DNA from 3 places in the Cellulosimicrobium sp. EB106-03-01-XG111 genome. Region 2 is predicted to be linked to each of the others. Evidence: riboswitches for the same ligand, from Rfam matches in the RefSeq annotation. Region 2 holds a riboswitch; each other region holds the start of a gene.

Region 1 (2,255 bases), on a different contig from region 2:
AGGTAGGGGGTGCCCGCGTCGAGCCAGTCACGACGCCCGACGAGCGCGCCCGCGCCGAACGGCGCGTAGGTCTTGTGCCCCGAGAACGCGACGTAGTCGGCGCCCGACGCGGCGAGCGAGAACCCGCGGTGCGGGACGAGCTGGGCGCCGTCGAGCACGACGCGCGCGCCAGCGTCGTGCGCGGCGCGGACGACCTCGGTGATCGGCAGGGACTCGCCCGTGACGTTGGACGCGCCGGTCACGGCGACGAGCGCGTACGGGAAGCGCGCGAGCTCGGTGCGCAGGCCCGAGAGCGTCTCCGCGACGGACGCGCCGCCCGCGAGGACCGTCGCGCCCCCGGCGCGCTGCCACGGCAGCAGGTTCGCGTGGTGCTCGACGTCGAGGACGAGCACGCGCGCGGGCGTGCCGTCCGCGTTCGCCGGGACGCAGCCCGCGAGCAGGTTGAGCGAGTCGGTGGTGTTGCGCGTGACGACCGTGACGTCGTCCTCGCGCGCGCCGACGAACGTGCCGATCGTGCGGCGCGACGCCTCGTAGAGCGCCGTGGAGACCTGCGACAGGTAGCCCGCGCCGCGGTGCACGCTCGCGTAGAGCGGCAGCACCTCGGTCACGCGGTCCGCGACCGAGCGCAGCGCCGGGGCCGACGCCGCGACGTCGAGGTTCGCGTACGGGACGCTGCGGCCGTCGACGAGCGGGACGAGCGTGTCCCCGCCGACGACGGGCAGGAGCGCGGGCGCGTCGGCGAGCGCCGCGAGGTCAGGGGCCGGGGCGTCGGTGGGACACGAGACGTCCGCGAGAGCAGTCATGGCACAGTCCTCCAGGGTCGTCCGGGGAGAACCTCCCCGCGCTTGCCGCCCGCCGGTCGGCGTGCGGCCTGGTCGTCACCCGGGGCACCCCGCCGCGAGAGGAGGGTTGCCGGCCAGCAAACCGGGGTTTCGCGCTGGCACTCATGACCTGCGTCCAGGATGTGCGCGGCGGCACTCCGTGTCAACCCGTGGTCAGGGCAGTCCGCATGGTGGACGCTCTCTCGCGACGTCGCGGCCCACGGTCACTGCACGCCGAGGGCCGCCGGACTCACGCGCTGTAAAATTTCGAGATTTTGGGAAGGCCATAATTTGAATTCTCGAGTACCTTGAGGGCTAGCAGGTTCTCCTCCTCCTGCTTTAGCCAATCCCTGACCACCGTGCGTGCCTCATTTGACGCGAGCGCGCAGAACGCGAGGATTCGCCGGCTTAGAGGTTGATGACAGTGGGGCATCGAAGCGCGGGCTGCACCGCGCAATTTGTCGGGGTCCCAGCAGGCTAAGCGGTGAGCGGCCATGGCGAGCAGTGGGGCCGATGTCGCCGGTTCGCTTACCAGCGACTCCACGAGTTCGATCATGTTCTTTCGCGGCCTAATGTTAGGCGAAATCATTCGCAGGTAGTGTGCTGTAGACCACTCGAAAGCAGCCCATTCGGACCTCGAATGTTCCACGAGCCAATCCTGCAAGCTCGCCTGAACAAAGTTCTCTCTGAATAGCGGACCAAGGATGTCCGCACCGTGCGGCATCTCGACGCATGCATCAAGCATATCAATCACACGGTAGCTGGAGCCATGCTTTAGCATGCGATTAGCCGCAAACTTGAGGCTCGTCCTTCCCGCGACGGCTGGCTCCTCAAATAGACGATCCACGAGTTCCTCGAGTGGCCCCTCATCCGCCTTCGAATCGAGCGCCTCATCGATTGCACTGTGTTCGATCTGCATCGCGCGCTCCCAAACCTCTGGACCTTCCAGGAGCCTTGTCTTTGCGCTGTTTGCATGGAGTCCCAACGACCGCGCCGTGGACTGCAATTCGAGTTGGGCCGACCGCATCGACGCTCCGTCATCCCCGAAAAGCCAAATGTCATCCATCCAGCGCGTCCAACTTGTTCGCGGGTTCGCCCCCTTCGTTCCGCGCACGACAAGTTCCATGATGCTTGAGGAGTGGCCCTCAAGCACATCGTCCAACGACGACACGTACATGTTGGCCAGAACAGCAGATGCGAAAGAACGTTGCGGTATGCCCGTTCGATGGGCATTCCTATCGAATCCCTCTAGCATACCGAGGAGTCGGCCAGTGGCCTTTCCCTTCTTGGCAATCTGCTCTATCCGCTCCTGGAGGAGTTGCACAGGGATGCTCGCGAAAAAAGAGACAATGTCGGAGACGAGGGCCACGTCGAACTGATATGCAGCAGACTCGAGGTGTGAACGATAAACATCCCACTGGAGCGAGTTTTTCG
Region 2 (2,255 bases):
GCAGCGCGACCGCGCTCGGCGTCGTCGGCATGTTGGCGCCCTCGGCGACCGCGACGACGCCGTTCGCGACGAGCTGCTTGGCCGCCGCCTCGTCGAGCTCGTTCTGCGTCGCGCACGGGAGCGCGACGTCGCACGGCACGTCCCAGATGGACCCGTCGGTGACGACGCGGGCCCCGGGCCGGCGCGCGGCGTAGTCGGCGACGCGCCCGCGCTCGACCTCCTTGATCTGGCGCAGGAGCTCGAGGTCGACCCCGGCCTCGTCGACGACGTAGCCCGACGAGTCGGAGAACGCGACCACGTTCGCGCCGAGCTGCTGCGCCTTGGCCGTCGCGTAGATCGCGACGTTGCCGGAGCCCGAGACGACGACGCGGCGCCCGTCGAGCGCCTGCCCGCGCGTCTCCAGCATGTTCTGCGCGAAGAGGACCGTGCCGTAGCCCGTGGCCTCCGTGCGGACGAGCGAGCCGCCCCACGAGATGCCCTTGCCCGTGAGGACGCCGGACTCGTAGCGGTTGGTGATGCGCTTGTACTGCCCGAAGAGGTAGCCGATCTCGCGGCCGCCCACGCCGATGTCGCCCGCGGGGACGTCCGTGTTCTCGCCGATGTGGCGGTAGAGCTCGGTCATGAACGACTGGCAGAACCGCATGACCTCGCCGTCGGACCGCCCGCGCGGGTCGAAGTCGGAGCCGCCCTTGCCGCCGCCGATGGGCATGCCCGTGAGCGAGTTCTTGAAGATCTGCTCGAAGCCGAGGAACTTCACGATGCCGAGGTAGACCGACGGGTGGAACCGCAGGCCGCCCTTGTACGGGCCGAGCGCCGAGTTGAACTCGACGCGGAAGCCGCGGTTGATCTGCACGCGCCCGGTGTCGTCCACCCACGGGACCCGGAAGATGATCTGGCGCTCCGGCTCGCACACGCGCTCGAGGACGGCGGCCTCGACGTAGCGCGGGTGCTTGCGCAGCACGGGGCCGAGCGAGTCGAAGACCTCGCGCACGGCCTGGTGGAACTCGGCCTCGCCGGGGTTGCGACGCAGGACCTCGTCGTAGACGGACTGCAGTCGGCTGTCCATGGGTACTCCTCGTCTGACGCGGGCGGAACTCCTGCTGACGGTACGCCTGTGCCAGAAGCTCCCGTCACACCGTCTCACTCCGCGCGCACCGGCACGGGCGGCCGCGGAGCCGGGTCGGCCCGCACGAGGCGGCACCGGGCGGCACGAGGGGCACCGGCGACGACACATCCGTCCACCCACTGAGAAACCCTACCGATCCGGTGCAGTTTCCCGAGGCGGTTGCTATACCCGTCCCCAGGTCACGAGCGCCAGCGCCAAGCCCCGGCTCGCTGGCCGGCAACCCCCTGTCACGGCGGGGTGCTCCGGGAGATGACCAGGCCGGGCCCGGCCTGCCCCGCCACCGGCGAGGACGGCCCGCACGGCAAGCGTGATCGACGACTACTGCGAGGTGCACATGACCCACCACCCCACCCACCCGACGGTGCTCGCCGTCTCGGGCAACCCGCGGCCCGGCTCGCGCACGCTCGGCGCCGCCGAGACGGTCGCGCGCCGCGTCGCCGACGTCCTCGGCACGGCCGACGTCGCCACGGTCGACCTGGCGTCGTTCGCCGCCGAGGTGCTCGCCGCCGACCACCCGGCGGCCGACGTCGCCCGCGCGCAGCTCGCCCGGGCGACGGTCGCCGTCGTGGCGACCCCGGTCTACAAGGCGTCGTACACCGGGCTGCTCAAGGCCTTCCTCGACCTCTACGGCCCCGACGGGCTCGCGGGCGTCGTCGTGGTCCCGCTCGTCGTGTCGGGGAACCCGGCGCACGCGCTCGTCGGGGAGGTGCACCTGCGGCCCGTGCTCGTCGAGCTCGGCGCCGTCGTCCCGACCCGGTCGCTCACGGTCACCGAGCCGCAGCTCGCGGACCTGGGGCCGGTCGTGGACGCGTGGCTCGCGCGCGAGGGCGACGCCCTGCGCCGCGCCACGGCACCGCTCCCCCCGGCGGGGGACCTCCCGTCGGCCCGCACCGACGAGGCCGTCGCGGACGCGTTCGCGGGGGTGGCCCGATGACCGCCGAGCTCACCCACCTGGAGGCCCTCCTGGCCGAGCAGGACGAGCCCCAGCTCTCCCCCGACGAGTACAAGGCCGTGTTCCGCGGCCACCCCGCGGGCGTCGCCGTCGTCGCGCTCGAGCACGGCGACCGCCTCGTCGGCTTCACCGCGACGTCCGTCATCTCCGTCTCGGCCGCGCCCCCGCTGCTCGTGT
Region 3 (2,255 bases), on a different contig from region 2:
GCCCACCAGCGACGCTGGATGACGAGGACCCCGGCCATGAGCGCGCCCACGAGCATCTCGATCTCGAGCGGGTCGACGTCCGGGTGCCGGCGCGTGGTGGCCGCGACGAGGCGCTCGGCGAGGTGGGTGAAGGTGCGCACGACCATCGTCGTGACGCGCGGCGTGGGCTCGGTCGCGGTGCCGCCGAGGGCGCGCGTGAGGTAGGCCATGGGGCCGACGAGGTCCGTGCCGCGCAGCGCCGCGGTGACGTCGTCGAGGGGCGTGGGGCGGTCGGTGCCCGGCTCGGCCGCGCTCGCCCCGAGCGTCTCGACGACCGAGCCCAGCACGTCCTCGCAGACCTCGACCACGACGTCGTCGAGCGACGCGAAGTGGTTGAAGATCGTGCGGCGCGCGACGTCGGCCCGTGCCGCGAGCTCGTCGACGGTGAAGCGCGCGCCGCCCTTCTCCTCCATGAGCGTCGCGGCGGCGGCGACGATCGCGCGGCGGTGGCGCGCGCGCAGGGCCGCGCGGCGGTCGGGAGCCGCGGCGTCCGGAGCGGGGGCGTCCGGGCCGGGGGCGGCGAGGTCGGCGGCGTCCGTCACGGGCGCGGTCGGGCGCTCGGGTCCGGGCAGGGGAGGCACCTCTTGACACTAGGTGCATCGATGCACTCGGTGCAAACGAGAGCCGTCGGCGCTCAAAGTTGACCGATCAAGTCCAGTATGTGGGAAGGTCCCGGCGGTGCGTTGACACCCTCCGTGCCCGCTCGTAAGTTCCCGCGCAACCGAGGTCCACGGACCTCGGCACAGGACATGGTCATGAGCTCCGACGCCAAGCCCCGGCTCGTCGGACGGCAACCCTCCCGCGCGGCGGGGTGCCCCGGGTGAGGACCAGGTCCCGCGACGCGCGACCCGCGCGGTGCGGGGCAACGACGCGGCGCCCGGCGACGGGCACGAAGGAGACGGACGATGGACCGGCGACAGTCGAGCACCGCGGTGAGCACCCCGCACGCGCCGACGTGCCCCTGTCCGGTCCGCGGTGCAGCCGTCGTCTCCTGTCCGGTCGGCGCCCCCGCGCGCGTCACCTGTTGTCGCTGACGACGCCCCGCTCCTGACGCCGCGCGCGCCTGTGCGCACGCCCTGACGGGCCTCCCTCCGGCCTCCCCGGCCCCGCCCTGCCGCCCCGCGGCGGGGCGACCCTGCCCACCCCCTGGCACCCCGCCGCGCCCTGAGTGTGCGGTCGGCGCCTGTCCCAGAACGGATCCTCGCGATGCCCGACCCCCGCCCCGCCCGCACCGTCCACCTGGGCGTCGACCTCACCGACGCCGGTGCGCACCCCGCCGCCTGGCGGACCGTGGGCTCCCAGGCCCAGCGCCTGTTCGACGCCAAGCGCCTCGTCGAGCTCGTCGCCACCGCCCAGCGCGGCCTGCTCGACCTCGTCACGCTCGACGACGCGTTCACCCTCCAGCCGGGCCGCAACGGGTCCGTGCGCGGCCGGCTCGACGCCGCGCTCGTCGCGTCCCGGCTCGCTCCGCGCAGCGCGGGCATCGGCCTCGTTCCGACCGTCACGACCACGCACACCGAGCCGTTCCACGTCTCCAAGGCGGTCGCGACGATCGACCACGTGAGCTCCGGCCGCGCGGGGTGGCAGGTCGGGTGGTCCACGACCCCGGCCGAGGCCGCGGCCTTCGGGCGCAAGGGCGCCCAGGACGAGCCCGACGCCGTCGCCGAGGCGGACGAGGCGGTCGAGGTCGTCACGCGGCTCTGGGACTCGTGGGAGGACGACGCCGAGATCCGCGACGTCGCGACGGGCCGGTTCGTGGACCGCGAGAAGCTGCACTACGTCGACCACGAGGGCATCCGGTTCGCGGTCAAGGGGCCGTCGATCACCCCGCGCCCGCCGCAGGGCCAGCCGCCCGTCGTCGTGCGGGCGAGCACGCCGGCGTCGCTCGACCTCGCGGCCCGCCGGGCCGACGTCGTCCGGGTCCGCGCCGCGACCCGCGACGAGGCCACCGCGATCCGGTCGCAGGTGCGCGACGCGGCCGCGGACGCCGGGCGCGACCCCGACACGCTCCGGGTCCTCGTCGACGCCTACGTCGTCGTCGGCGACACGCGGGCGAGCGCGCAGGCCCGCCTCGACCTGCTCGAGGACCTCGAGGGCGTCTCGTGGGACACGGACTCGCTGACGCACGTGGGCACAGCGCGCGACCTTGCGGCGACGGTCGAGGAGTGGGCGCACGCCGGCGCCGCCGACGGCTTCCTGCTGCGGCCGTCGTCGCT

What was found. A riboswitch is a leader RNA that binds a small molecule or an ion and turns the genes downstream of it on or off. The one in region 2 is predicted to bind S-adenosylmethionine.
Region 1: it holds a riboswitch for S-adenosylmethionine, as region 2 does, so the genes downstream of both, AC3WT4_RS07990 (aminotransferase class V-fold PLP-dependent enzyme) here and AC3WT4_RS17755 (NAD(P)H-dependent oxidoreductase) in region 2, are expected to answer to the same signal.
Region 3: it holds a riboswitch for S-adenosylmethionine, as region 2 does, so the genes downstream of both, AC3WT4_RS08095 (LLM class flavin-dependent oxidoreductase) here and AC3WT4_RS17755 (NAD(P)H-dependent oxidoreductase) in region 2, are expected to answer to the same signal.

The regions. Positions count from the first base shown of each region.
Region 1 covers NZ_JBYTEQ010000006.1:200,031-202,285, reverse strand. The annotation lists gene AC3WT4_RS07990 (aminotransferase class V-fold PLP-dependent enzyme) at 1-803, opposite strand, end outside; SAM riboswitch class IV at 837-952, opposite strand; gene AC3WT4_RS07985 (RNA-directed DNA polymerase) at 1,072-2,255, opposite strand, start outside.
Region 2 covers NZ_JBYTEQ010000026.1:414-2,668, reverse strand. The annotation lists gene gdhA (NADP-specific glutamate dehydrogenase) at 1-1,066, opposite strand, end outside; SAM riboswitch class IV at 1,304-1,406, shown strand; gene AC3WT4_RS17755 (NAD(P)H-dependent oxidoreductase) at 1,461-2,060, shown strand; gene AC3WT4_RS17750 (flavin reductase family protein) at 2,057-2,255, shown strand, end outside.
Region 3 covers NZ_JBYTEQ010000006.1:225,183-227,437, forward strand. The annotation lists gene AC3WT4_RS08090 (TetR/AcrR family transcriptional regulator) at 1-620, opposite strand, end outside; SAM riboswitch class IV at 791-898, shown strand; gene AC3WT4_RS08095 (LLM class flavin-dependent oxidoreductase) at 1,246-2,255, shown strand, end outside.